DNA from 3 places in the Exiguobacterium oxidotolerans JCM 12280 genome. Region 2 is predicted to be linked to each of the others. Evidence: riboswitches for the same ligand, from Rfam matches in the RefSeq annotation. Region 2 holds a riboswitch; each other region holds the start of a gene.
What was found. Region 2 has a riboswitch for S-adenosylmethionine ahead of msrA (peptide-methionine (S)-S-oxide reductase MsrA). Riboswitches for the same ligand answer to the same signal wherever they lie in the genome.
Positions count from the first base shown of each region.

Region 1 (10,121 bases), 780 kb from region 2:
TCTTTGATGATGAAATCGTCGATGTCATCGAGGCCCTCGCGCAAGACGGAAAACGTGTCATCTGTGCCGGACTCGATCAAGACTTCCGGGCGGAACCATTCGGTAAGATGCCAGAACTTCTCGCACGGGCAGAGTTCGTCACGAAACTGCAGGCGATCTGCCTGTCGTGCGGTGACCCTGCATCACGGACGCAACGTTTAATCGACGGTCGACCTGCCAACTACAATGATCCAATCATTTTAGTCGGTGCGTCAGAGTCGTATGAGCCGCGTTGCCGCCACTGCCATGAAGTGCCGGGGAAATCGCAAGCCCTGCAACAATGGAAGAAACAGCAACAGAACTGATGAAGCAAACGAAGGACTGACTCATCAGTCAGGACTACATCAATCAAATGGCCGATACGCCCATCATTCGAGGGGAGTATCGGCCATTTTTGTGCGCATTCATATTGTTTTGGACGGTTTAGACACGTATCGAAACAGTCTTCATTCCTTGCTTTTGCGTAGGGAAGACATCAACCGGTGTGGCTCAAACGACTATATTGGTGCACAAAGCGTGTTGCCTCGTGGACAATCGTTTCTTGATCATGATCGAGGGTCGCGACATGATAGGAGTCAAGCAGGCAATAGCTCCGTTTGTCCGTCGCACCGATGACTTGATAAAGGTAATCCGAGCTTTCAGGCGGGACGACATGGTCTTCGGCAGAATATAAAATAAGCGTTGGAATCTCGATGGTTGGTAAGAGCGGACGTGTCTCGTCAATCAAGGTTAAAAGTTCCGATGCGCAGACGACAGGGACCTGGTCATAGATGATTTCAAACGCTTCACGTTTAATGTCTGGGGTACTTTCTTTCAAGTAGCGTGGACAGTCTTCGAAAGATAATGCTTCATAGGCAGGAATCGATAACGCTGCATTGATCGTAATCAATCCGTCAGCAGGTAATCCTTCCGCGACGAGGGCGAGGGCAAGTGTCGCACCCATCGATTGTCCGGCGATGAAGATGGACGAACAATGATTGGTTAAGACGTCGAACCCTTGACGGAGGCTCTGTTTCCAATCTTCGGCAGTCGACGCTTCGAAATCCTGGATACTCGTCCCGTGCCCGTCGAGGCGCGGAGCATACACAGTGAACCCTTGGGCGGCAAAATATTCTCCGACAGTGCGGACGCTTTGAGGGGTTGCGTTAAAACCGTGAGACAGTAAAATACCGATTGGACCTCGTTCAATCAAAAAATCTTCTGCGCCACACAGAACAGGTGATGATGAATTCATAAAGGGTTCCTCCTTCTATTAAAAAACTCGTAGTGCTTTAGGCGCACTACGAGTTTATCGTAAGTATCATCCAAAGCATCGGCTTTGCTGGTCGGAGCACCTTGCATGTTGCAGGTTGCCGTGGGTTCGTAGAGCCAGATCTCTCGCCCACTCTTGATATATCGTATAGGAATTGTCGGAATAATCATTGTGAAGAGAATAGCATTGATTGAAATACGTTGTCAAGACGTTAAAAAGAAGTCGAAATTGATAAACTGGGTAATTTGGTTTAATTTTGAAAATATGGTTGACTTGAGAACAGAATCCCCGTAGTGTAAGCAGTAGATTCACGACATAAGAACGACTTGAAACATCACACATATGAACTTCATACCGCAGCACTTATCGAGAGAGGTGGAGGGACTGGCCCTACGAAACCTCGGCGACAGACTTCTTACGTCGTACTGTGCCAATTCCATCAGACGTTTGTCTGAAAGATGAGCTGAGCGGATTCTGCCTTAGTGCAGATGAGAGGACCCTTTTCTTTTAAGAGAAGGGTCCTTTTTTGATGTTTTTCTAAAAAAGAGAATGAAATACAATTCATTTTGTATTTTAGAATGACCTATGCTAATCTTGAGCTGTATAACTCAATAACCAGTTCTTCGGGGTAGGGTGAAAATCCCAACCGGCGGTGATGCGATCAATGGATCGACGAGCCCGCGACCTGCAGTGTACGCACTGTGGCTGACTTGGTGAGACTCCAAGGCCGACGGTAAAGTCCGGATGGGAGAAGGACGAAACAATGCGCTTGCCGCCATTTTCTGAAAAAATATGTTCAGAGAAGGGTCTGTTTCTGTATGCAAAAAAACAGAAACACGAGACGCTTATTTCGTCAATCCTTCAATCGCGACGCCCCTTTTACAGGAGGCGTCTTTTTTGTTGAAAGGAGCGAAAAAAATGGAAATATTCATGAGTTATGCGATGCAACTAGCACACATGTTAAACGGTCAAACGAGTCCGGATCCGAGTGTCGGCTGCGTCATCGTCAAACAGGGACGAATCGTTGGATTTGGGGCCCACCGTTATGCGGGAGGACCCCATGCCGAAGTCGAGGCGCTCCTTATGGCAGGTGAAGCAGCACGCGGAGCAGATCTCTACGTGACGCTCGAACCGTGCAATCATCACGGTAAAACACCGCCGTGTACGGAAGCGATTCTAAAAGCCGGGATTGCCGGCGTCTTTGTCGCGACAGAGGACCGGCACGCGCTCGTCGCAGGAAGCGGCATCACACGTCTCCGGGAAGCGGGACTTGACGTCGAAGTCGGTCTATTAAAAGACGAGGCAGTGGCACTGTATGAACCATTTTGGACGGCGATCGAACGAAAACGTCCGCATGTCACAGTGAAAGTCGCCCAAACGATGAACGGGACGGTCGCGACGGGTGAACAACGCTTTATCACTTCAGAAGTGGCGCGCGCAGACGGACGTCAGTTACGCGGGACGCACGATGCGATTCTCGTCGGAAGCGACACGGTAATTGTCGATGATCCGGCACTGACGTTGCGCAGTTCGACCGGCATCGAACCGGTCCGTGTCATTGTCGATCGGCGCGGGCGCCTGACTGAAACATTCCAAGTCTTAAACGATGGCTTGAATCCGACGTACTGGCTGACGGAACAGCCGCGTACGACAGAGCGCGAGAACGTGACGGTTTTCGTCGGGACGTATGCGACACCGGACCAAATCCTCGAACTTTTATATGAACAAGGTATTCGCAGTCTGTTGATTGAAGGCGGTCCCACGATTCAATCCGCATTTTTAGAAGCGGATCTCGTGGATACGATCGAACTCTATCAGGCACCGTCCCTCTTCAGTGGGACAAAATCTCTGACGACGGCACACGACATCGAAGACCGTTTTAATTTAGTGAATATGAAACAAATCGGACCGGACGTCCATCTCCAGTATGTACGAAAGGAGAGGGTGACATGTTTACCGGATTGATTGAAGAACTCGGCACATTAAAACGAAAAGTCCCCCGGGCGAACGGATTGGCGCTGGAAATTGAAGCGACAGCAGTGCTTGACGGCACGAAGATTGGCGACAGCATTGCCGTTGACGGGATTTGTTTGACGGTGACGGCGATGACGAAGAGCGGATTTACGGCAGATGCCGTCCATGAAACGATCCGGGCGACATCGCTGCAGACGTTACGAGTCGGGACAGCCGTTCAACTCGAACGTGCGATGCCGGCGAATGGACGGTTCGGGGGTCACTTCGTCAGCGGGCATATCGACGGAACGGCTCGTTTTCTCAGCCGGCGACCAGACGGTGAAGCGATGGAATACCGTTTTGAAGCAGGCGATTGGAGCAAGTACTGTATTCCGAAAGGATCGATTGCAATCAATGGGACGAGCCTGACGCTGCAACATGTCGGAAACGATGCGGTGACGATTTCATTGATTCCCCATTCACGCCAAGTCACGACGTTCGATTGCTTGCAGACGGGTGCCCTCGTCAATATCGAATGTGACTTGATGGCGAAACATCTCTATCACTTTACGCAGAAGGATGCGAAGACGGACTGGTCGGCATTTTTAGGAGGCGAAGTATGATGAACGGATTTGATTCGATTGAAGAAGCAGTGGATGACTTAAAACGCGGACGACCGATCATCGTCTGTGACGATGAAAACCGTGAGAACGAAGGGGATCTCGTGTTACTTGCGGAACATGCGACACCCGAGATGATTAACTTCATGATCACTTACGGCAAAGGACTCGTCTGTGTCCCGGTCAGTCCGGATATCGCAACACGACTCGAACTCCGGCCGATGACAGATGTCAACACAGATCCGCACGGGACGGCCTTTACGATCAGCATTGATCATGAAGATGCGAAAACCGGCATCAGTGCAGAGGAACGGGCAATGACGATTCAGCGGATGTTGACGGATGGTCCAAAGCAGTTCAAGCGTCCCGGACATATCTTTCCGTTAATCGCGAATGAAGGCGGCGTCCGCGTCCGGCGTGGTCATACGGAAGCAGGGATTGATTTGGCACGGCTCGCGGGAAGCGCCGAAGCGGCCGTCATCTGTGAAATCATTTTAGAAGACGGGACGATGGCACGGGTCGATGATTTAGTGACGTATAAAGCAGAACATGATTTAAAAATGATTACGATCGATGCTCTCGTCCGCTATCTCGAGCGCCCTGTCCGCCGTGAAGCGGAAGTCTTGTTACCGACGACGCACGGGGCGTTTCGGATGCTTGGGTATACGACACCTGACGCCAAGGAACATGTCACGGTGCTATCAGGTGAAGCAGAAAACGGGATGCTCGTCCGGGTTCATTCCGAATGTCTGACGGGTGACGTCTTCGGGTCCAAACGGTGTGACTGCGGTCCGCAACTCGATGCGGCGCTCGACCGGATTGAACAAGAAGGTGGTGCTGTCCTCTACTTGCGTCAAGAAGGGCGAGGGATTGGTCTGATGGCGAAGCTGAAAGCCTATGAGCTCCAAGAACAAGGACTCGATACGGTCGAGGCGAACCATGCGCTCGGATTTGCAGCCGACTTACGCGACTACGCCGTCGCAGCAGCGATGCTTCAGGACCTCGGTGTCACGAAAATCCGTTTGATGACGAATAACCCGGATAAACAGCAAGCGCTCGAAACGTACGGCATCACCGTGCTGGAGCGGGTTCCGCATGAAGTACCGGCAAGTTTAGAAAACCACCAGTATCTCAAAACCAAACAGACGAAGCTCGGGCATCTGCTCGATCTCGAAGGAGGAAATTAAGATGGTATACGAAGGATTTTTAACGGGCGAAGGACTACGGGTTGCGATCGTCGCGGCACGATTCAATGAATTGATCACATCTAAATTAGTCGGAGGAGCAAACGATGCCTTCCGTCGTCACGGTGTCGCAGCGGATAACGTCGATACGGCGTGGGTGCCGGGCGCATTCGAAATTCCGCTCGTCGCGGAGAAACTGGCGAAAAGCGGTAAGTATGATGCGATCATCACACTTGGTGCCGTCATCCGCGGTGCGACGTCGCATTACGATTATGTCTGCAATGAAGTCGCGAAAGGTGTCGCCGGTGCGTCGCGTGAGACGGGTGTCCCGATCATCTTCGGTGTATTGACGACGGATTCAATCGAACAGGCTGTCGAACGGGCCGGCACGAAAGCAGGGAACAAAGGGTATGAGTCGGCGGTCTCTGCCATCGAGATGGCGAACTTGTTACGCAGCTTTCAGTAATGTTTCTCTATCGGATGTAAAACGGGGACGGACGTAAAGGTCAATCCGCCACCTGTTAGATCGTTCAAAAGGAATCACTCGTTTTACGCGACTCCTCCAGGAAAGCGCGTGAAATGAGCGATTCCTTTTTGAGGTCGTGCCCCTCTTACATGCGATAGAAAGTTTTCTGTTTTTTGTCAATAATTCATGGTCACGCATACACGGGATGGTATAACCACCGTATAATAATAAAAGTACGGAAAACTTAGAGGTTTGGAAGAAAGGGGGGCGAATGAACATGAAGCGGATTCATTACGTGTACGGCGTTCTTTTATTTAGTTTGAGCTATTATAGTTGGATCTGGTTTTATGCCGATCGACCGGAACTGGCATCGTGGGGGAATAACATTTTTTCTATCATAGGCTGTATAGCTGCAACATTATTCTTACTGCACACATATCGAACGAATGGTCGGGACCAAGGTCGGTTTTTTCTCTATCTTGCTTTCGGAACAGGAAGTTATCTGATTGCGGAACTGATTTGGATGTCTTATGAAAATATCCAACAGGTTGCCGTTCCTTTTCCCGGTCTGCCGGACCCTTTTTATATGTTGCAATCGTTCTTTTTCTTTATGGCATTTCTTCATTTGATTCGAAAATACGTGACGAAACACCAATTGATTCGATTCGTGTTTGATATTTTAATCGTCATGACTGTCGCTGTGACATACAGCTGGTTTTTCTTGGTTCGTCCTTCTTTAGCGGATGGGCAAGCGTCGACAGCGGAAAACTTCGTCGCGTTCGCGTATCCGATGAATGATGTCGTATTGCTGTTTTGTGTCATCAGCATCTACTTCTTAATCGAAAAACGACAAACTGTCACACGACCGACCTGTTTTTCCTTTTTATTAATTGGAATATTAATTCAGATTATCGCCGATACCATTTTTCTATATATGACGACCATCCATGGATATGAGAATACCGCAGCGATTGATCCGTTATTCATTTTAAGTTTATTGTTAGTCGCGATTTCCGGTCACGCGGGAGAAGTGACGATGGAACATATCCGAGTCGATCAGGAAGAAAGGCAATCCTTGCATCTCGGGCGGTTATTTTTACCGTATTTCCTCGTACTTCTATTGTTTTCAACAATGCTGTTTTATGCGCAACGGGGAGATGCCTTAAATGGATTGATGATTGGTTGCGGGGTGACGATTCTCTTAATTTTAGTCCGGCAAATTTTAATGATTTTAAGTAACCATCAATTGATTCAAGAAATCCACCATAAGGCGGACGAGTTGGAAGAGAGTAAGGAACGTTATGAATCACTCTTTACGTATCATCCGGATGCCGTTTATTCTCTTGATTTGAAAGGACAAATCGAAAGTGCGAACCCATCATTCGAAAAACTGACGGAACATTGTGAGAGCGAGTTGATTGGTCGGTCGTACGATCAATTGCTTGGACAAGGGACTTCTGCCATGGTGGATCAAGATAAGATGAGCGCTGAACAATTCGAGACGGTGTTTCGAAAGGAAGGTGGCAACAATGTCCTGCTCAGCGTGACGACAATTCCGATTCGTGTCCGAAAACGACTTGTTGGTTTGTTCGGCATCGGTCGTGACATCACAGACATGCGGAAAAATGAATTGAAAATCCATCAGCTTGCGTACTATGACCACTTGACGAAAGCGGTCAATCGAAAGTATTTCGAAGAGATGTTACACCATTTAGTCGAGCAAGAACAAAGTCAAGAAACAATCATTCTCTGCTTCATCGACTTAAACGATTTTAAACTCGTGAATGACTCGTTTGGACATCACATCGGCGATCAATTGCTGATTCAAGTCGCAGAACGCTTACGCCGCGCGACAGAAATCGAAGATGTCGTCGCCCGACAAGGGGGCGATGAATTCACGGTCATTCTCCGTCATATCGTGTCGGAAGAAGGGGCGAGAACCCGGACCGAGCGCCTTCTTAACCAGTTGAGCATCCCGTACAATATTGAAGGGCTTGAAGTCGTCTCGAGCCCGAGCATCGGAGTAGTTCGCCATCAAAGAACGGAACCGAAACATGTCGTGACGTTATTAAAACAAGCGGATTTAGCGATGTATCAGGCAAAGGCAAAAGGCGGAAAAACGGTCGTCTTCTTTGATGATATTGCGGAAGCGGCGTCCTACCGGCTACGACTTGAGTCGGAGCTCCCCCATGCAATCGAGACAAATCAACTCGTCTTGTGCTATCAACCTCAAGTCGACACGATCACGTATCAAATGGTCGGTGTCGAGGGGCTGGTCCGCTGGAATCATCCCGAGCTCGGAATGATTTCACCGAACGATTTCATTCCCCTCGCGGAAGAAGCGGGGATGATCATTCGTCTTGGTGAATGGGTTTTACGTGAAGGCTTTTTGCAGGCGAAACGCTGGGAGGATAAAGGAATCGAGTTGAAGGTCGGTCTGAATGTCTCGATGCAACAGTTTCATCATCCGACGTTCGTACTGACACTCGTTCGTCTCGTCAAGGAAACACAAGTCAATCCGAGACAAATCGACTTAGAAATCACGGAAGTGTCAGCAGTCGAAGACATCGAAGAGACGGTCGAGACGATGCATCGGCTGAAACAGCTCGGATTCACGATTTCGATCGATGACTTTGGGACAGGGTATTCTTCGCTGTCCCGTCTTGTTGATTTCCCGATTGACACGCTGAAGATTCCGCGTGAATTCGTTCAAAAAATCAATATCGAGGCAAGTGGGTACTCGATGATTTCTTCCATCATCCACCTCGCCCAATCCCTGAACTTAGCTGTCATCGCGGAAGGGGTCGAAACGCTTGAACAAGTCAACGTCTTAAATCAATTAGCATGTGAGCGAATGCAAGGCTATTATTTTGGACGTCCGATGCCGCCGCATGAGATTGAGCCACTTTTGTACCGGGATTTGACCTGAAACAGCAAAATGCGGTTTGAAACTTTTTCCAAACGTCTCTCGTAGACAGGAGTAAATGAGGAGGAGATAGTAATGATGAAAAAACGAACCGGTGTGTTGGCGCTAGCCGTCGTCTCATCGATTGGTCTTGCCGGATGCAGTCAAGACGACCTGTCGAATAGCGAACTGCTGAAAAAAGCGACAGCGGCGCAAGACGACATTCAATCGTTCCATATGGACAGTAAGATCTTTTCTGAAGTCGGTGGCATGCCGATCAGTCAAGAGGTCTCTGCTGATGCCATTCAAAAACCATTCGCGATGCATCAGACGATGAAGATGAAAAATGTCGAAGATGGTACGGACATGGTCGTTGAAAGTTATATGCTCGATGACAAGATGTATGTGCAGCAAGAGGACAACTGGATTGTTCAGGATCTATCCGATTTCAATGAAATGATGGAGTCGCCTACATCGACGGAACAAAATTTAAAGTTGTTGAAAAAGTATAAGGACAACTGGACGGCTGAAAGAAAAGACGACGTCTATCAAATCGATGTGAAGTTAAAAGGGGATGACCTGAAAAACTTCATGCAAGAAGCGCTCGAACAATCAGGACAGATGGCGCAGATGAAAGAAATGATGGATCAAATCGATTATAAAAAGATGGACTATACGATGACGTACGATGCCAAAACGTATTATCCGAAAACGCTCGACATGGAGATGGAGTTTGAGATCGCAGAAGGAACTTCGTTTAAGATGACAAACGAATCGACATTCTCGAAATTTAATACCATCGAGTCGATTGAGTTGCCGGAAGAGGCGAAAGAGGCCCAAACGATTACTGATATGAACCAATGATGAATAGCCGATTTCCCGCGATGTGACAAGTCGGAGGAAGTCGGCGTTTTTTTATGTGTGGAACATCTCTGAACGGGGAACTTAGGAAATAGGGTTGACAGTATTCTGTCAATTCTGAAAAAATGGGAAAGTCTACATAGGAATTGCAGAGGGGGGAAAAGCATGGGAACGTCATTCACTGAGTGGGTAAGTTCGGTGTCGAATTTGGTTTGGGGGGCACCGTTACTGATCCTATTAGTCGGAACAGGCATTTACTTAACGATTCGTTTAGGATTCATTCAAATTACAAAACTTCCTTATGCGTTAAAGCTCGCGTTTACGAAACAAGAGGACTCAAAACAATCGGAAGGGGACATCAGTCATTTTCAGGCATTAATGACCGCACTGGCAGCGACGGTCGGTACGGGGAATATCGTCGGTGTCGCAACAGCCGTCGTCCTTGGGGGACCAGGGGCGATCGTCTGGATGTGGTTATCCGGATTATTCGGCATGGCGACCAAATATGCGGAGGCGATTCTCGCCGTCAAATACCGTGTCGTCGATGAAAAAGGGCAGATGGCCGGGGGTCCGATGTACTATCTTGAACGGGGGCTCAAGCAAAAGTGGCTCGGGGTTTTATTTGCCGCTTTCGCTTCGATTGCCGCTTTCGGGATTGGTAACGGGGTTCAAACGAACTCGGTTGCGCTCGCGATGAAGTCAACGTTCGATGTACCGCTCTACGTGACCGGAATCGTCTTAATGGTTGCAACGGGTGGCGTCATTTTGGGCGGTGTCAAATCGATTGGGAAAGTCGTCAGCTTTTTTGTGCCATTCATGATTTTCTTTTATGTCGGAAGTG
Region 1 covers NZ_JNIS01000001.1:1,228,612-1,238,732, reverse strand. The annotation lists gene P403_RS0106230 (thymidine kinase) at 1-344, shown strand, start outside; gene P403_RS0106225 (alpha/beta hydrolase) at 515-1,273, opposite strand; SAM riboswitch class I at 1,334-1,436, opposite strand; SAM riboswitch class I at 1,652-1,756, shown strand; FMN riboswitch at 1,907-2,051, shown strand; gene ribD (bifunctional diaminohydroxyphosphoribosylaminopyrimidine deaminase/5-amino-6-(5-phosphoribosylamino)uracil reductase RibD) at 2,210-3,256, shown strand; gene ribE (riboflavin synthase) at 3,241-3,867, shown strand; gene P403_RS0106210 (bifunctional 3,4-dihydroxy-2-butanone-4-phosphate synthase/GTP cyclohydrolase II) at 3,867-5,051, shown strand; gene ribH (6,7-dimethyl-8-ribityllumazine synthase) at 5,053-5,514, shown strand; gene P403_RS0106200 (putative bifunctional diguanylate cyclase/phosphodiesterase) at 5,792-8,443, shown strand; gene P403_RS0106195 (DUF6612 family protein) at 8,516-9,283, shown strand; gene P403_RS0106190 (alanine/glycine:cation symporter family protein) at 9,446-10,121, shown strand, end outside.
Region 1: it holds a riboswitch for S-adenosylmethionine, as region 2 does, so the genes downstream of both, P403_RS0106225 (alpha/beta hydrolase) here and msrA (peptide-methionine (S)-S-oxide reductase MsrA) in region 2, are expected to answer to the same signal.

Region 2 (10,121 bases):
CGGCGCAATGTGCTGGCGATTCGTGAAGTCTTTGCGAGCATTGCGGCGTTGCCCCAACCGACGATTGCAGCGGTTAACGGTCATGCGCTAGGTGGAGGATTTGAGTGGATGCTTGCCTGCGATTTCCGGATTATCGTCGACGGCGCGTTGGTCGGTCTGACGGAAACGAGTTTCGGGATCATCCCGGGAGCGGGTGGGACGCAACGTCTGCCGCGTCTGATTGGGGAGACACGAGCGAAAGAATTGATCTTTACGGCGAAAAAAATTGATGCCGCGACGGCAGAACGATATGGTCTTGTCTCGCAAGTCGTTGCGACACGTGACGAGTTATTACCGGCTTGCTTTGAACTGGCAGCAGCGATGCTCCGCAATGGGCCGATTGCCATTCGTCAGGCGAAACAAGCGATTGACGGCGGAATGGATGTGTCGCTCGCTGACGGCTTACGACTTGAAACGGAAGCCTATGAGGCAGTCATTCCGACCGAAGACCGGCTTGAAGCACTCCGCGCCTTTGCTGAGAAACGAACACCACAGTTTCAAGGGAAATGAGGATGGTCGCCACCTGAAATAACACGTATACTAACGGTACACAAAAAAACGTTATATCAAAGAGAGAGTGAATGACATGAGTGCGAATACCCAATCAATGATTTTTACGATTTATGGCGATTATATCCGACACTACGGGAATCAGATTTGGGTGGGGAGTCTGATTCGGTTGTTGAAGGAGTTCGGACATAACGAACAAGCCGTTCGCGTTGCCGTTTCCCGAATGGTCAAACAAGGATGGTTGATTTCAGAAAAACAAGGAACAAAAAGTTTTTATTCACTGACGGACCGTGGGGTCGAACGGATGGAAGAGGCGGCGCGGCGGATTTATAAGTCGACACCACACGTCTGGGATGGCAAATGGCGGACGTTGATGTATACGATTCCCGAGGAAAAACGTCAGATTCGGGATGAACTGCGGAAAGAACTGACGTGGAGTGGTTTTGGTAACTTATCGAACGGGGTCTGGATTTCTCCAAACCCGCTCGAAAAAGAGGCGACCCGTCTGATCGAGGCGTATCAGATTACCGAATACGTCGATTTTTTCGTCGGCGAATACCACGGACCGCAACAAGATCAATCGCTCGTCGAACGTGCTTTTCCGCTCGACGAGTTACAAGCGCGGTACGAAGCCTTCATCGTCGAGTACAGTCGGCGCTACATCGTTCACCAAAGTCAAATCCAACTCGGAGAAATGGATGAGGAACAGTGTTTTGTCGAGCGGACGAAGCTCGTCCATGAGTACCGGAAGTTTTTGTTTACGGATCCCGGCCTGCCGCAAGAATTACTTCCGGATGCCTGGAACGGTCATCATGCGGCTGTATTATTCGAACAATACTACCGTCTACTTGCGGCACCAGCCAGCCGATTTTTTGAGTCAATCTTCAAAGAGACACACGACGTGACACAAAAAAGTTCCGACTACGATGCGTCGGAACATCCGTTGTTTGCGGAGCGGTCGTAAGCGCAAGTCTTCTTGCGCTTTTCCGCAGCGTCGATTGAGAAATGCATCTTTTACAGGTGAACTCTGGTCTTCTGGAAGTTCACTTTTCGCATGTGGAAAACAGTTATTGTCCGAGCTGTTCCCGGAAGGCATAGCCTTTATCGACATACGAGTCAATCGATTCCTGAATCATCTCGAGATCGGCCGGTGTCAGTTGACGGACGACTTTTCCGGGTGACCCGACAATCAAAGAGCGGGGTGGGAACTTCTTGCCCGGGGGAATCAACGTATTGGCACCGATGATAGATTCTTCACCGATTTCGGCGTGATCAAGGACCGTCGCCCCCATGCCGACGATCGATCTGCGGCCGATGCGACAGCCGTGGAGAATGGCATTATGTCCGACCGTCACTTCATCTTCGACGATGACCGGTGCCCCTTCGTATAAATGGATCGTCGCGTTGTCCTGGATGCTGCAACGCTTCCCGATTGTAATCGGTCCTTCATCCCCGCGTAATACGGCATTGAACCAAACCGTTGACTCTTCACCGATCGTTACGTCACCGATTAAGAATGCTCCCGGCGCCACGAAGACGGTCTCCGCAAGTCTAGGTGTCGTATCACGATATGGAATATTCATAAAAACCCCTCTTTTCCGATTAATGAATTTCAATTCAGTCTTACTTAGTATATCATTCTTAAACAGCAGATTGGAGGAAGACGATGTCCCGATTATGTGAGTTACTGCAAATCCGCGTTCCAATCATCCAAGGCGGAATGGGAAATGTCAGTCATGCCGCCTTAACGGCAGCTGTCTCGAATGCCGGTGGTTTAGGAACAATCGGTTGTGGCACACGTTCGCCGGAAGAAATGCGCCGTTTGATTGAGCAGACCCGTCAATTAACAACGCATCCGATTGCCTTGAACATTGCGATTGGTGTCTCGCCGCATACGGAAGCCCTGATTGAATTAGCGATAGCAGAACAGATTCCGGTCGTGTCCTTATCAGCCGGAAATCCAGCACCTTACATGAAACAGTTACGGTCCGCCGGTATTACGACGATGGCGGTCGTCGCGTCGGTCAAACATGCGCTGAAGGCAGAAGCAGCGGGGGTCGACCTGCTTGTCGCAGAAGGGGTGGAAGCGGCGGGGATTAATTCACCGCTTGAGCTGACGACGCTGACACTGGTTCCGCAAATCGTCGATCACGTCAGACTCCCTGTCGTCGCGGCCGGTGGAATTGGAGACGGTCGTGGTCTTGCAGCCGCCTGGATGCTTGGTGCAGTAGGTGTTCAACTCGGTACGCGGCTGATTGCGACGCAAGAAGCAGCCGTTCATCCGAACTACAAGAACCATCTCGTAGGAGCAACGGATCTTGAGACACGAATCATCGGTCGTTCCGTCGGTCGTGTCCGGCGTGTCTTAAGCGGACCGTATGTTGCGACACTCGAAGATGTTTCGTCGCTTGACGATTTTAACGCGAAGACGACAGAATCCTATCATGTGACGGGGGCGGTCGATGGTGACGAGGTCAACGGGTATGTCAATGCCGGTCTCGTGTCCGGTCTGGTTGCAGATATTCCGACCGTTTCCGAATTATTCGAACGGATGCAGCGGGAGGCATTTGAGCAAATTGAACGGGTGTGGGCGGATTATATGTAATGGATCAGTAAGGCGGATTGTTCCTGGGAAGACGGGCAATCCGTCTTTGGACTGTAGACAATGTGCAATCGGAGACTAAGCGTCATGTTTCGTTGCTTTCCTCGGGCGAGGCGCAAGCCATTGCTCCTTTGTCCTCACGGTCAACGAGCAGGGTCTTGCCTGCCTCTGAACGTGCGTTAAAAACGCACGTTTTCCCGTAGGAGTCAACGAAACATGACGCTTTTTAGGTACTACCGCTTTGAAGACGAGGCGAGATGGGGAAGCACGAACGGATTGCATCTCGATATCGCATGTTTACGTTTCTTAATCGTTTGTCTACACGCTGAAGACGGGCAATCCGTCTTTTTTTATACAATTTTTTAAAACGGGACATTTGTCCTTTTCAGACGAGGTGCAAATAGTGTCTACTCATAACAGAAGAAACAAAAGGAGGTGCCTTAAAGTGCAGGGAGTTATATTCGCATTAATGAGTGGACTGTTCATTGCGTTGCAGGGAATTTTTAATGCCCGTTTAGGAGATGCCATTGGCCCATGGTTTTCCGTGACAATCGTTCATTTCGTCGGATTGATGGGGTGTTTAGCGATTTATAGTGTGGTCCGCGACCGGAAAATCGGCGGCTTTCGGCAGCTTCCGCTCATCTACGCCAGTGGCGGATTGCTTGGCGTACTCGTCGTCGTGACCGAACTGACGTCGATTCAGTTACTCGGCATGACGTGGGCGATGTGTTTGTTGCTCGTCGCACAAATTTTATGTGCATTCGTGATTGATTTGAACGGCTGGTTTGGTGTCATCAAAAAAAGGAGTAACCGGGGACAGTGGATCGGGATCAGTTTGATGCTTGCCGGAGTTGCGATTTTTTCACTGTCCTAAAGGGAGGATCTATGCAGACGATTGAGACCTATTTAAAACAGTACGACTTAGTGGATATTTTTACGGAGACCAGTAAAGGCTATTTACGCATCGAAACGTTTTCGGAAGGGGACCTGTTATGTGTGACGGGTGAACCGATTGACCGGATGTATTTCATCGTCGAAGGAAAAATTAAAATCTCTGCAGCATCGGCTGAAGGGAAACAACGGATTTTACGCTTCAAAAAGGCGATGACGGTGATTGGGGACGCGGAATATATCAACGAACGGGAAGTCTTGAATACCATCGAGGTGATTACGGACGTCGTGGCACTCAGCATTCCGTATGCGATCTTACGTGAGCACAATACGACGAACACCTTTTTACAATTTTTACTGCGGGTCATTACGACCAAATGGTACGCGGACTCGAAGTCAGCATCGTTCCACGTCCTCTACTCGGTCGAAGAACGGTTTGCCGGGTATTTGTTATCGATTACCTCGGACGTTTCCGACAGCCTGTTTTATCAAGAGATGCGAACGTCGAATCTCCACGACGTCGCCGATTGGCTCGGGACGAGTTACCGTCATTTAAACCGCATCATCTCAACGCTTTGTGAGGAAGGAATCTTAGCGAGACGACGCGGGAAAATCATTATTTTAGATGTAGAGCGGATTAAAGAAAAAGCGAACGGAAATAGTTACGAATGAGGAGGGGCTAGCTTGGGATTAGGTATGTTTTGTGCGATTACGGCAGGAATGATGATTAGTTTACAGACGGTATTGAATGCCCGGATGAGTCATGCGTTCGGGGCATGGGCGACGACGACCCTCGTCTTTTTTGTCGGGTTTGTTGGTTCACTGCTTGCGCTACTCGTATTTCGGGGTGGTACATTATCGAACATTCAAACGGTCGAACCGCTATATTTATTTGGTGGTCTGGTCGGTGTCGGTGTCGTATTTTGTGTGATGCGTGGGATTCAGCTGCTCGGTCCATCGATTGCGATTTCGGTCGTCTTGATTTCGCAACTGAGTTTTGCATTATGTGTCGACTTGTTCGGTTGGTTCGGTTTACCGAAACTTGAACTTTCGCTCGGACAAGTCGCTGGATTGATTGTGATGTTAGCCGGTATCTTTGTGTTGAAACGATATCAAGTCGTAGAAATCGAAGCTTCGGATGAGTTGTCGGAAAAGGTATCGTAATTCTTACGGTTAGCTCTGGCAACATCAAGTCGATTTTTCAGCGCGAAGACGAATTAGTAGTTGTGAAATGAAAGCTTCTCCCTTTTTCGTTGCTTTCCTCGGGCGAGGCGCAAGCCGTTGCTCCTTGATCCTCACGGACAACGAGCAGGGTCTTGCCAGCCTCTTGGCAGCGCGTGTTCACGCGCTTTTTCCCGCAGGAGTCAACGAAAAACGAAGCTTTCAGGGTATACCGCAGAGAAAAATCATAGAGTAGCTTTAGAGCGCAATCCGTCTCGAATCGCTTTTAAAGCGAAAAGCAATCGGTCGCGACCCTGCAGCTTTGCTGTAGCGGCGCGGAAGATTGCCGCTTTGAAGACGAGGCGAGACAGGGAAGCGTGAACTGATTGTCTTTCGTTATAGCATATGTACTCTTCATAAGCGTTTATTTGCAACCAAAAAAGCCCACGCGAAGAGCGGGCTTTTTTAGTTTAGACAGAAACTTCTTCTTTCCAAGCCACATCGATGAATTCATCGCGACCTGATGCTTGCCGGTCTTTTTTGTAGTGCTCTGGATTCTTTTTGTGGAAGCCTTGATGATAGTCTTCTGCTGGGTAAAACGCTTGTGCCGCTTCAATTCGTGTGACAATCGGTTGCTTAAAGCGATTGCTCGCAGCAAGCGCGTCACGTGAAGCAATCGCAGCAAGGCGCTGTTCTTCCGTATGATAAAAGATGGCAGGTGCATATTGGGTCCCGCGGTCTTGGAACTGTCCGCCGGCATCTGTCGGATCCGTTTGCGGCCAGTAAAGTTCGAGTAACCGTTCGTATGGGAAGAGTGCCGGGTCAAATGTAACTTCAACGACTTCGACATGACCTGTCGTCCCCGTTTTCACTTGTTCGTATGTCGGGTTTTCCACATGTCCTCCTGTATAACCGGAAACAATTCCGTGAATCCCCGGTAATTCCTCAAAGGGTGTCACCATGCACCAAAAACAGCCTCCTGCGAATGTTGCTTTTTCCATCTATATCTCGTCCTTTCCGCTGGCGTTAGTCGCCCTGTAGTGATTCGTGCTCTGACAGCGAGAAAACGAAAACGACTCCTTTGCTTGGTTGCAAAAGGAGTCGTCGCTTTTTATCAACCAAAGCTTGCGCTTTGCTGGTCGTAGCACCTTGCCACTGAAGGCAGGTTGCTGGGACGTCATCGATCCAGATCTCTCAGTCCACTCTTGATAAGTGTTATATGAAGTTGATTAAATTCGTTATCATTGATGTGATAATAGCATCTCTAAAACGACAAAGTCAATCCTTAAGATTGTAAAGCATGCAGGACGGTTGCGCCTAAGGCTTTTGCACCGATGAGTAACGCCTGTTCATCGATTTCATATTTCGGATGGTGTTGCGGATAAATCGTACTCCCGTCCGTTTTGGCGGACCCCGTAAAGAAGTAGCTTCCTGGGATACGCTCTAAATAATAGGCGAAATCATCGGCTGCCATCATCGGCTTGAGTTCTTTGACAGATGCCTCACCTAAGAAAGCTGTCGCTTCCTTAACGAGATTTGTTTCTACCGGATGGTTCCACAGGGACGGATAACCGGTCGTAAAGTCGATGGAGTAGCTGGCACCGATTCCGGCACATGTCGTCCGGGCAACTAAATCGACCTCTTGCCGTAACTGGTGCCGGAGTGTTTCGTCAAATGTTCGAATTTCTCCGACAATCCGTGCTTCACCGGTAACAATATTTGGAGCCGTTCCGGCATGGAATGAACCAATCGCGACGATGGCAGGTGAAAACGGATCAACGCGACGACTGACGAGGTGTTGGAGATTACAGACGAGTTGCGCCCCGGCGACAAGCGCATCTTGTGTCTTATGCGGCGCTTGCGCATGACCACCCTGTCCGTGGACGACGATTTCAAATTCATCGATGGCACAAAGCGTATGTCCTGCGTGATAGCCGATTGTCCCGACAGGCAAGTCGTTTTCGAGATGCGTACCGAAAATTGCATCGACTCCGTCGAGACATCCGTCTTCAATCATTTGAATGGCACCACCTGGGAAAACTTCTTCCCCGTGTTGATGAATGAACACGATTGTTCCATGAAGCTCTTCTTGCAGTGCTGTAAAGGCCGCCGCAAGACCAAGTGCAATCGCCGTATGTCCGTCATGTCCGCACGCATGCATGACGCCCGGATGAATCGAACGGAAGGCGAGATCCGTTTCCTCCTGCAGTGGCAGGGCATCAAAATCAGCCCGAATGGCGATGGTTTTTCCAGGATATTTTCCTTTGAGGGTCGCGACGATCCCGCTTCCACCGACGTTCCTGCGGTAAGGGAGACCAAGCGCATCATAAAACGAGGCGATTGCATTTGGTGTCCGCACTTCTTGAAAAGAGAGTTCCGGGTGACGGTGCAGATCACGACGTTGTTCAATGATTTGTTGTTCGAGTTGATCGAGTTGAGTGAAGAGTTGCTGTTGCATCATAATCATCCTTTTCGGTTTTTGAGGTATGACTTTCTATAAAACGGGTACAGATAGGAGTAACGAATGATGAGGAGGAAAACAAGTCATGGGAGAAATTATTGTCAACGCGGTCATCACAGTCAAAGCAGGTTTAGCCGATCAAGTCTTTCCGATTTTAAGTACAGTCTACAAAGCTTCACAAAACGAGCCGGGGTGCTTGCGTTATAGCTTACATCAATCGATCGAAGATGAACATCAGTTCATGCTTTATGAAGTCTATCAGGACGAAGAAGCGTTAGAAGCGCATATCGCGTCAGACCACTATAAAGCGTATCGTGAGCAAATCGAATTGTACTTAATCGATCGCCAAGTTACGAAATACGCGGAAATGACATTTTAATGTTAGCTAAAAGAAGCGGACCTCCCGGGTTAGGGAAGGTCCGTTTTTTTTTTAATCATTACATTGATTTGAAACCGAGGAAGTGTTCACGCCAGTGCGGCTCGTAAATCGAACTGATTTGCAGTTGTGATCCTCCGGCATGGATGAAGTGTTTACTATCTAACATGATCCCGATATGCGAGGGACCATCCGTATACGTATTTTCGAAGAAGACGATATCCGAACGTTTTCCGGAACTGATACTTGTGCGCTGATTCGTAAAGAACGCTCCGTACCAGTAACCACGGACATTCGTCCGTCCGCCGTATTTTCCAGCTTGGTTCGTCGCATAGTGAATCAATCCGGAACAATCGAATCCACCATTGGCCACGTTTTGTGAACCCCATGTGTACGGGGTACCGATATGAGCAACAGCAGCTTGAATCAACTTTTCACCACGTGAATTATTTTTCTTGTCGACTTTTGTTTCGCTCGTCACTGTAAGGGCCGTCATCGGGATGTAGACGGGTGTCCAGCCGGACTGGATGACATAGAAGTTACCGACACGGTAACGCGGATACACACGCTTGCCTTGTTCGACTAGACCGGCACCTTTTGGACTAGTGGGTGTATCAAAAAACGAAGTCGTTGTTTTGACCGTATAGACTTTTGAACGATTGATGGCTTGTTCGTTATACCGCATATCCGGTTTACTCGTTCCGATGTAAGGATTAAGGACGTAACCCGTTTGACCATTCGGTAGACGGACTTGCCAAAAATCATCATCAATCGATTTTAACCCGATCAACTTCGTTCCTTTGCTTAAGTGACTCGCCGGGCGACTGTAGGCGACGTCAGCAGAAAAGAGCGGTGTCTGGTTGAAATGGACGTAAAAGACGGTCCCGACTTTGGCTTTAGACGTCGGTTTATTTAAACCGAGCCGACTTGAGTCAACGAATCCGAAGCGTGATCCGATTTTGACGCGTGTGTAGTAACCGCTTTTTCCATAGGTCGTGATTAACGCTCCTTTTTTCAGTGTCCCAATGTTTCCGCTAAGACTGGCTTTCGGATGGACGACCAACTTGTCTTCAGTCACGTAACGTGTTCCTGTCGTCGCGTACAAATCTGCTTTCGTTGCTGCGAGCGAACTCGTCAAGACGTATGCATATTCACCGCGGAAGATGATTCGACTATAGGCGCCGCTCGTCCCGTAAATCGTCAAGCGCGTGTTCTTTTGATGATGCTTAAGAACCGTACTTGAACTGCTTGGGGATTGCTGGATCGGTGTTGTTTTTTGGATGTACAGGCGATCTGTTTTGGCATAGACTTTTGATTTCGCGAGCGAGCTCGTCAAGACGTATGCATATTCACCGCGGAAGATGATTCGGCTATAGGCGCCGCTCGTGCCGTAAACCGTCAAAAGTGTATTTTGTTTATGATGCTTCAAGACGGTGCTTGAACTGTTTGGCGATTGCTGGATCGGTGTCGTTTTTTGGATGTAAAGCCGGTCCGTTTTGGCATAGACTTTTGACTTCGCGAGTGAGCTCGTCAAGACGTACGCATACTCGCCACGGAAAATGATTCGGCTATAGGCACCGCTCGTGCCGTAAACCGTCAAAAGTGTATTTTGTTTGTGATGCTTCAGGACCGCGCTCGAGCTGTTTGGCTCTACCTGAATCGGTGTCGTTTTTTGGATGTACAGTCGGTCCGTTTTGGCATAGACTTTTGATTTCGCAAGTGAGCTCGTCAAGACGTACGCATACTCGCCACGGAAAATGATCCGGCTATAGGCACCGCTCGTGCCGTAAACCGTCAAAAGTGTATTTTGTTTGTGATGCTTCAAGACCGTGCTCGAACTGTTTGGCTCTACCTGAATCGGTGTCGTATCTTGGACGTAAAGCCGATCGGTCTTTGCGTAGACGACGGAATCGCCGAGGTGCGCCGTCAATACGTATCCGTACGTATCATTGATTCGGACGCGGGAATAAAGACCAGACGTCCCGTAAAGATCGACCGATTGATTCGGTGCTAACGTCCCGATGACCGAACTCGTTGCTGCTTTGTCGTAAATGGATGTCGTTTGTTGGGCGTACTTTTTC
Region 2 covers NZ_JNIS01000001.1:2,011,999-2,022,119, forward strand. The annotation lists gene P403_RS0110235 (enoyl-CoA hydratase-related protein) at 1-549, shown strand, start outside; gene paaX (phenylacetic acid degradation operon negative regulatory protein PaaX) at 626-1,513, shown strand; gene P403_RS0110245 (gamma carbonic anhydrase family protein) at 1,617-2,132, opposite strand; gene P403_RS0110250 (NAD(P)H-dependent flavin oxidoreductase) at 2,216-3,154, shown strand; gene P403_RS0110255 (DMT family transporter) at 3,597-4,025, shown strand; gene P403_RS0110260 (Crp/Fnr family transcriptional regulator) at 4,037-4,714, shown strand; gene P403_RS0110265 (DMT family transporter) at 4,727-5,206, shown strand; gene msrA (peptide-methionine (S)-S-oxide reductase MsrA) at 5,674-6,204, opposite strand; SAM riboswitch class I at 6,312-6,418, opposite strand; gene P403_RS0110275 (M20 metallopeptidase family protein) at 6,489-7,661, opposite strand; gene P403_RS0110280 (putative quinol monooxygenase) at 7,750-8,043, shown strand; gene P403_RS0110285 (SH3 domain-containing C40 family peptidase) at 8,102-10,121, opposite strand, start outside.

Region 3 (10,121 bases), 1.2 Mb from region 2:
CCTCACTCCTTTATTTAACTTTAACAAAAAAAACGACAGATCGCGGGCTGTCGTTTCAGACTGTAGACAAATTTTTATTGCCCAATACTTACTTTGTCCATGTTGCATTATTTCGAAATCAGCGCCGGGCGAGACCGATAACCGGGAAAATAATGTTCATGCTCTCCGTCACCATAAAGTCGGCACAATTTATCGTACACTCCAGGCAACAAAATGTTTTTCCCTTGATGATACTCAAACATCCGGTATCCGGTGTAACGGCATTTACTCTCAAACAGACTATCCCGCTCTTTGTAGCCGCCCCCTAGATGTTGTTCGACCAATCCCGCCGCCTTCGCTCGTAAGAGTGCTTCATACTCGAGCCGCTGATTCGGATATAGTTTATGTTCATCCCGCTTACACCCAATTAAATGACCATGGGCATAGTGCCGACCGAGTAATACGAAGTATCCACCAATCACTTCACCTTCGAACTCAGCCATTAATAATAAAGGCGTACATAGTGGATTCGGTTCGAATAACCGTTCAAAATAGTCTCGCGAAAAATAATAATGACTGGACGCATCTTTTCGATCCATCGTTTGGTAATACAATTGAATGAATGACTGCAAATCTTCATGTGTACCTGGTCTGACGACTAGATGAGAAGCCAGTGATTTCCGAATCATGCTCCGCGTTTTTTTATGAAATGTCTGCATGATTTCCTCTACGGACGGTCGCAAATCAATACTAGTCGTATGTCGGATGAATTCTTTTTTTGTCCAATACGCACCAAAACGGTCGTTTTTCGTCAAGGGGTTATAGCGAATCAACTCGGAAACGATCTGTTCCCGCTCAGCCCATTCCTGAAAACAATCCCTTGCCTCTACCCACTCTTCGATGGTCAAGTCACCAACCACTTCCGGCACACCGTATCCGTACGGCGTGATTAAATCAAAATACTTCGTCTCAAAGATGGGACGCTTTAAAAATGGATAGAATAATGCACCTGCCGCTCCTTTAAAGTACATCAATCGAGCGCGTTCTTCCGGTCTTGCATTTAATTTAACGTATTCATAACTGTAGAAAATATCGAGTGGTTGATTGCGAATAAGAGTTGTCCAAGTTGTCTGATCTTCGATGAAAACGCACTTTCCCATCTTTGCCACACTCCTAGTCCTAAAAACACGTCGCACGAGCATTTTTCTTTAATTTGGTTATTTATTTAATTATTCCCTCGTTTTATCGATACCCACTTTATTTCAGCTTTACTCTAACCATTTAAAAAATATAAAAAAATACTTCACACTGAAAAGAGGGAGCGCGCTTTAAAACGGCTGCACGACCTGTCTTTCCCTGCGCTACTGCCTAAAAAGCGTCACGTTTCGTTGACTCCTACGGGAAAAAGTGCGTTTTAACGCACTTTCTGAACTGCTCCCCGTCAAGTAGACAGGTCAAATAATATAAATTTTTTAAACGGCTTGAGCCCTGAATTCCAGCGGACTTAAGCCGTTTAATCGTTTTTGATACCGCAGCTCATTATAAAATCGAATGTAGCGTCGGATTGCATCGTGGAGTTCATCGAACTCCTCGAATGTATGAAGATAGTAGCTTTCACACTTTAGCGCTCCCCAAAAAGATTCGATTGGACCATTATCGATGCATTTACCGGCACGGGACATGCTTTGTGTGATCCCAGCTTGTTGAGTCATATGATGAAAGGCATTTGACGTATATTGAAACCCACGGTCACTATGAAGAAGAGGGAAACTACCAGGATCATCATCCAAGGCGAGTTTTAGCGTATCGAAGACGAGCTGACTGTTATTCGAACGACTTAGCACAAATGAACGAATTGATCCATCATACAAATCGAGAATTGCACTTAAATAAGCCTTTTTTGAGGTGCCGTATTTGAATTCCGTGATATCTGTTAACCATTTCTGATTCGGTTTTTCCGCATGGAATTCACGATTCAGAAGATTTTCTGCCGTTTGTCCGGGTATGGTTCTCATATATTTCGGTCGTATTCGACGAATGACGCAACGAATGCCGGCGATTCGCATCAAGCGACGAACCCGTTTATGATTAACCGTTCTGTTAAATTGGCGATCTAGATTCAAAACCATTCGTTCACATCCATAGACTCCATCTACCGACTCATGAATAGATGTCAGCTCTTCAATGATCATGATGTTCTCTTCTTCGCGTACCGTCGGTACACGATTTAACCATTTATAATAGGCAGCACGGGATACGTCCGCAAAACGACAGAGGGCGACAATCGAATAGCCGAACTGGTCCGCCAACGATTGTATAGCCTTGTACTTATCCAAATTTCGGACTTGGTCTAACCTCTCCCCCTTTCGAACTCCTCTAGCTTTTTTAAGAACTCATTTTCCATTCGAAGAAGCTCGTTCTCTTGCTCAATCTTTTTCATCTCGATGGAGAGGCGTTCCACGTCCGTCAGTTCCTCAAACGGTTTCGTACGTCCACGGCTATCCATCAGTCCGTCAATCCCATTCTTTTCGTACTTTTGAACCCACTTGTAGATTTGTTGGTAGGAGACCCGGTGGGTCTTCGCAGTTTCTTTATACTTCTTTCCATTTTTAAGACAGTCGCTGACTATACTAACGCGTTCTTCGAATGTCGTGGTTCTTCCTCTGGTCATAGCGAATCGCTCCTTTAGTAGTGTGTCTTCACTACGACCATTATAGTTTGAAATCCAACGTCTGAGTACGCTTGCACTGGAGATGTTTAATTTTATGATGACGTCCATGACGGGCTCACCTTTTTCTAGCACGTCGCGTACGGCTCGCTCTTTAAACTCATTGGAATACTTCGTGCATACCGACCGTTTCTCCAAAGCTGAGATACCGCCTTGACGATACATCTGTCTCCATCTGAGTAGGGTCGATTGTGTGACCCCGAAGCGTCTTGCGACTTCCCACAACGTGGACACTCCTTCTTCATAAGTTTGGATGGCATATAGTTTTTCACTAGCGGAACGCTTGAATTTGGACATAGCAAAAAGCTCCTTTCAAAAGTAAACAGTTTTTCTTATTTCAACTGTCTACTTTTTGGGGAGCATATCATTCAGAGGCAGGCAAGACCCTGCTCGTTGTCCGTTAGGACCAAGGAGCAACGGCTTGCGCCTCGCCCGAGGAAAGCAACGAAAAAAGACGCTTTTATCTCCCGCGAGCACTTTGTCTCCAGCCTGAACACTCCCTCTTCGAAAAGAGGGAGTGTCCTGTTGTATCAATTAATTTTAGGAATAGCACGGACAAACACAATGCCGGCAAGTAAAATCAATCCGATTAATGTTAAGAAGACTGCGTTCATTCCAGATAAATCGTAAATCAATCCACCGACCGTTGGACTAATCATCCGTCCAGCGGAAGCCGCAATGTTGACGTAGCCTTGGAATTCACCTTCTTTACCAATCGGTGCAAGTCGTGCCGCCATCGCAGGAACGGCCGGCCAGATGAACATCTCACCAATCGTCAGGATGACCATCGCAACAAGAAACATCTCAAAGCCTTCAGCAAACGGTACGATGAGGTAGGATAATAAGAAAATACCTGTTCCCGTCAACAACTGCCGTTTTAAATCATCGCCGAACCAGCGTAAAATCGGTGTCAACAACGGTTGTGCAAAGACGATTAATGCTCCATTGATCGTCCATAAAATCGAGTACTCGGAAATCGTCACACCAAGTGATTTCGTGTGGACGGCAAACGTTCCTTGCCACTGGACATAAACGAACCAAAGCAATGCATACCCGATTGATACGTAGAGCATCGTCCGAACGGATTCTTTCGAAAGCGGCTCACGGACTTCTTCCGTCGTAAACTCTTTTTGTCGTTTAACCTGCGGCGCCTGAATCCAGTTCAACCCAACAAATAAAACAACTGCGAATAGAACGTATAGCATCAAGTTCGCGATAAAGATGAATTGAATATCAATCGCAGCAATTTGACCGCTGACTGCCGTACCGAGCGCAACTCCAACGTTTTGTGCTACATAGATCGCATTGAAGGCACGTCGCCCGCCTTTTGGCCAAATCAGACCGGTTAATGCGTAAATCGTCGGGAACACCATCCCCCCGACGAAACCGATCAATCCAAGCATCGTCACATAACCAATGAATGTCTGATGGAACAACAATAGACCAATCGAAGCAATCACGAGTCCGATGACACTGATGATAAGCGTCCGCTTCCCACCTAAACGATCAAATGCTTTTCCACCCATGTAATTTCCGACGATCGCAAGCGCCGAGTTGACGAACAAGGCCATTCCTGCCTTGGTCATGGATTCGCCTAAGTATTCATGAATATATAATGTATTAAACGGCCATAAAAAAGAGGCTCCTGTCGTATTGATCGCCATCGCCAACACGAGAATCCAGACCGCACGAGGTAATTTCGGCATAATAGGTGTCCTCCAATATAGTTCTCACCTTTGCCACTTTACGAAATTGTTCTGTGCTCTGTCAAGAAACTTCATTTTGAATGAATTATCGGAATAATGGTATAATCAGGAACAAAAGAGTACGTGATGAACGAACAAAGAATAATCTTACTTGAACAGGAGTCTGAACCCATGTCACTAGCCCGCGTCTTACCTTATGCCAAAGAACTCTTAGAATCTGTCATCCACGAAGGAGATTGTGTCGTCGATATGACTGCCGGAAATGGTCACGATACCTTGTTTCTTGCGGAACAAGTCGGACCAGACGGTCGTGTCATCGCCTTCGATGTACAAGGACAAGCGATTGAAGAAACGAAACGTCGTCTAGAAACTGCCCATGTCAAAGAGTGGGTCGATCTCTACCACGAAAGTCATATTCATGTTGGCGCACGCCTTGCAAATGAAGCCCGTCCGATTCGAGCGGGCGTTTTTAACCTTGGTTATTTACCAGGAAGTGACAAGTCCGTCACGACGACCGGTGAAGATACGTTAGAAGCGCTCGGTGCTTTGTTACCTGTCCTCGTACCAGGGGGGTTAATCGTCCTCGTCATCTATCATGGGCATGTAGAAGGAAAACGCGAACGTGATGCTGTGCTCGATTATGTCGAAAGTCTTCCGCAGCAAGACTACGCCGTCTTACAGTATCGTTTTCTCAATCAACAAAATAATCCACCCTTCATCATCGCCATCGAAAAAAAATTAAAAAAGCAAACACTCGATTAATAGTAAAAGACGCTGTCAGCACGACAGCGTCTTTTTTGTCATTCCTCAACCATCTTCAAAAACAGCAATAATTTTTCAGCGAACCGCGTATTGAGACGTTCAAAGCTGAAATGCGGAAATCCATGGAGCCGTTGAAGGTAGATTTGATCGCCACCCATTTTCCGGCAAATCTCTAACGTATATTTTACGTCTGCGAATTGATCGTCTGGCGCATAAAAACAAGCGAGGTTGACTCGCGGTAACTTCTTTCGCTCTTCATCATGTAAGACGATTTCTTCTTCAATTTCCCGGTACTGTGCATATGTCAACTCGCCGAGACGTGCCGTATCTTCACTGTTTTGACCAAATGGCAGCATTCCAAGTGGCGCATCCGGTCGAAAACGATCGAATGCACTTGCAAATACTTGTTTGACGCCACCGAGTTGTTTTGAATTATGCCAATCAAATAGCGGTGAAATATACGACAAACTTGCAATCGGCAATTCATATTCCTGCAGTAGCCGGTTGACGACGAGTGCGCCCAAGCTGCAGGCGATGATATGAATCGGTAACTTTCGTTTTCCGGCTTCTCGTAAAGCATCCTTCAGTAGTTGTTGATGTTCCTCAAGCGATATCCGACGCGGTGCATCTACACGTAACACTTCATAATCCTTTTCAAGGACTCGAATTAACGCATCGCTCGGCGTCGCTCGCAGTTGAAGGGGATAGACAAGTACGATAATTCCTGTTGCTTGATCTTCCACAAACTCACCTCTTCATACAAGTATCTCTGTTATTATAACGTTTACACCTTGATGTCAAAACCATCTTAAGTCGGATTTTCATTCATATATACGTTTTAAGCGTGTCACAGGTTCCACTTGACCGAAAATTTCTTCAGTCGTTTCACTTTCTTCTTTAAAACCGAAAGAGACTAGAAACTGGCGCGCTTTATAATTTCTTGATTCAACGTAGACTTCAATCGGGGAAGCACCTTGGTGTTCAAGTTCACGAATCAACTTTCGTCCAATCCCATTTTGTTGATATTTCGGTAGTACGTACAAGCGAACGATTTCCCACGTGCCTTCCACATCAATCGCATGGATGAAACCGACGATTTCTTCCTCGATAATGGCGACATTGAAATATTCTCCTCGCGCTTCCTCCGCCGTCCGAATCGCCCTTGCGACTTCTTCTTGCGGGTACGCTTCTTTCACGAAATGCGTTTTCGAATTTGCAGAATAGATTTCTTCGTACGTATCCATCCAAGAGGTAATGGCAATATCATGAATGCGTGCCGCATCAGTAGGAATTGCTTCGCGTATCTCCATGTCGGACTCCCCCTTTTTTCCGTTTACCGGTACATGTTCTTTTACCCTTTTCTAGAAAAATCATTCGTTTCCCTGCAAAGTTCGGGACAAACAAAAAAAGTTCAGAAACAAACTCAAACTGAGTCTGCTTCTGAACTGAAAATTAAGCGAATCGTTTCGCTTGTTCTTCAAGAATTGCTGCTTTATCTGTTTGCTCCCATGGTAATTCGATATCTGTACGACCGAAATGACCATAAGCGGCTGTCTGACGATAAATCGGACGGCGGAGATCAAGCATGTTGATGATTCCTGCTGGGCGAAGATCGAAGTTTTCAGCAACGAGTTCGACGAGTTGTGCCTCTGGAAGTTTACCTGTTCCAAACGTATCAACTGCAATCGATACTGGGTGCGCGACACCAATCGCGTATGCAAGTTGAACTTCTGCTTTATCTGCAAGACCAGCAGCTACGAGGTTTTTCGCGACGTAACGTGCTGCATATGCTGCAGAACGGTCAACTTTTGTTGGATCTTTACCAGAGAATGCGCCGCCGCCATGACGTGCATAGCCACCATACGTATCAACGATGATTTTACGTCCAGTTAATCCTGCATCACCTTGTGGTCCACCGATGACGAAGCGACCTGTCGGGTTAATGAAGAACTTTGTTTCCGCATCGATGTATTCTGATGGAATCACAGGTACGATGACATGCTCTTTCAGGTCTGCTTGGATTTGCTCAAGCGTCACTTCTTCTGCATGTTGTGTTGAGATGACGATTGTATCGACACGAACCGGTTCGTTATTCTCATTGTATTCTACAGTTACTTGCGTCTTACCATCCGGACGGAGGTAGTCAAGTTGTCCAGTTTTACGGACTTCTGCGAGACGACGAGCAAGTTTGTGTGAAAGTGAAATCGGAAGTGGCATCAATTCAGGCGTTTCTTTCGTTGCATAACCGAACATGAGACCTTGGTCCCCTGCACCGATTGCATCGATTTCTTCATCTGACATGCTACCTTCGCGTGCTTCAAGCGCTTGGTCAACACCGAGAGCGATATCTGCTGATTGCTCATCGATTGAAGTCAATACAGCACAAGTGTCTGCATCGAAACCATATTTAGCGCGTGTATAGCCAATCTCACGAATTGTTTCGCGAACGACTTTCGGGATATCGACATAAGTCGATGTCGTGATTTCACCTGCGACGAGGACGAGTCCTGTCGTGACAGATGTTTCAGCAGCGACACGAGCATTCGGATCGGCTGCGAGGATTGCATCTAAGATAGAATCTGAGATTTGGTCACAGATTTTATCCGGGTGACCTTCAGTAACTGACTCCGACGTAAATAGCCGGCGATTAAGGTTTGTCATGTTTGACCCTCCCAAAAAAGAATTTGACGGTGTACTCATTTCCCCTAGTTGAGTGGGACGGTAAAATGAAAAAAACCTCTCCATGTCCAAAAAATGGTCAGGGAAAGGTTGTGCGTTCTTCCTTTACCCTCTTATCGTTCGAAGTGTTTACTTCGCTTCAGGAGAGCACCTTTTCCTTCATTAATAGAATTCTTAATGTAGGACGGTTGCCGGGTTTCTTCGGGCCTTGTTCCCTCCACCTGCTCAGAATAAGAGTATCCGTTACGAATTACATGATATAAAGTTGTGACCACTCTGTCAAGCTACGTTTTAATTTCTAGTCGAAACTTTTCGGAAGAGATGTTAAACTGTTAATGCTGAAAGCGTTTCCAGAAAAATAGAAATCAGCGCTAAAAAAGGATTGCTCATCCTTTAGTATGTCATATATAATAAATGTGTCATACTAAATGCCAGAGCTAAACCAACGTAGGGGAAAGGTGGGGTCAGGATGCCGATGACGGTCCTGAATATCGAAGAGCTACTCAAGAAGGAGCATGTGTTCAAACAACTATCTGTTGCTGAGCTAGTCGAACATGCAATTCATAACGAAGAAGGGGTTCTTGCTGAAAATGGCGCTCTGTCTGTAGAAACGGGGAAATTTACAGGTCGTTCACCTAAAGACAAGTTCATTGTTCGCGATCAGTCATGCGAGTCACATATCGATTGGGGTCATGTCAATCAACCGATGGAAGCAGACAACTTCGAGCAACTGTTACAAAAAGTTCTTCGCTACATGAATGAAGCAGATCAGCTCTACTACACAGAAGCTGCTGCTGGTGCAGACACTCATTTTACCCTTCCGGTTCGGATCGTGACACAATATGCTTGGCATAATTTGTTTGCAAAACAACTGTTTTTGCGTGAATATCCGACAGAAGCTGCTTTTGAGCCTTTCACGGTTATTTATGCGCCTCACTTCAAAGCAGATCCGAAAGTCGATGGAACGAATTCCGAAACGTTCATCGCCATGTCATTCGAACATCGGATTGTCTTAATCGGTGGAACGGAATATGCGGGCGAAATCAAAAAATCGATTTTCTCTGTCATGAACTACCTTTTACCTCAACGAGACGTCTTATCGATGCATTGCTCGGCTAACGTCGGACATGAGGGTGACGTCGCCTTATTCTTCGGATTATCCGGTACTGGTAAGACCACACTGTCTGCTGACGACAGTCGTCAATTGATTGGTGACGATGAGCACGGGTGGTCCAACGACGGCGTCTTCAATATCGAAGGGGGCTGTTACGCAAAAACGGTCAACTTATCGCGCGAAAAAGAACCACAAATCTTTGATGCGATTCGTTTTGGCACTGTCCTCGAAAACGTCGTCCTCGATGATGCACGAATTCCTGACTATGATGATACGTCGAAAACGGAAAACACACGGGCTGCTTATCCGATTACAGCAATTGATAATATTGCAGTACCATCACGCGCCGGACATCCGAAAACGATTGTCTTTTTGACGGCTGATGCTTACGGCGTCCTGCCGCCAATCAGTAAGTTGACGAAGGAGCAAGCGATGTATCACTTCTTATCCGGGTATACATCGAAGTTAGCCGGAACAGAGCGTGGTGTAACAGAACCGGAAGCGACATTCTCGACATGCTTCGGTTCACCCTTCTTACCGCTCATTCCTGAAAAATATGCAACGATGCTCGGTGAGCTCATCGACCGACACGGTGTCACGGTTTACCTCGTCAATACAGGCTGGACGGGTGGCGCATATGGGACCGGAAGTCGGATGAAGCTTTCCTATACACGGACGATGGTCAATGCAGCTGTCAACGGCACGCTCGCTGATATCCCGACGGAAGAACATCCGATTTTTGGACTTCATATGCCGCTCGAAGTCCCTGGTGTCCCAAGCGACTTACTCAACCCTGTCAAAGTTTGGTCGGATGCTGATGCGTATGAACAACAAGCACGGGCTTTGGCAACTAAATTCAAACAAAATTTCACACGGTTCGACAGTGCAACTACTGAAATCAAATCAGCAGGGCCACGTGTTTAATTAAATTAAGATAATTAAAAGGCACCAGACACTGTATGTTCAGTGAGCTGGTGCCTTTTAACGTTCATCAGACGATTGAATCTTCTTCATCCGGTTGCAGATGAAGTTCTTTTTTAGTCAACCAATCTTGACTCTCTTTTAATAGTGCATAGGCACGCTGTTTTGAAATACCAAAACGATGGGTTAGTTTTTCAAACTGTTCAAATTCACCACGGTCGGCACTAATCGC
Region 3 covers NZ_JNIS01000001.1:805,562-815,682, forward strand. The annotation lists gene P403_RS0104135 (peptidoglycan bridge formation glycyltransferase FemA/FemB family protein) at 108-1,139, opposite strand; gene P403_RS16750 (IS3 family transposase) at 1,452-2,315, opposite strand; gene P403_RS16755 (helix-turn-helix domain-containing protein) at 2,330-3,004, opposite strand; gene P403_RS0104150 (MDR family MFS transporter) at 3,238-4,413, opposite strand; gene mnmM (tRNA 5-(aminomethyl)-2-thiouridylate-methyltransferase MnmM) at 4,540-5,175, shown strand; gene P403_RS0104160 (alpha/beta fold hydrolase) at 5,214-5,918, opposite strand; gene P403_RS0104165 (GNAT family N-acetyltransferase) at 5,997-6,485, opposite strand; gene metK (methionine adenosyltransferase) at 6,628-7,836, opposite strand; SAM riboswitch class I at 7,965-8,091, opposite strand; gene pckA (phosphoenolpyruvate carboxykinase (ATP)) at 8,324-9,892, shown strand; gene P403_RS0104180 (EAL and HDOD domain-containing protein) at 9,960-10,121, opposite strand, start outside.
Region 3: it holds a riboswitch for S-adenosylmethionine, as region 2 does, so the genes downstream of both, metK (methionine adenosyltransferase) here and msrA (peptide-methionine (S)-S-oxide reductase MsrA) in region 2, are expected to answer to the same signal.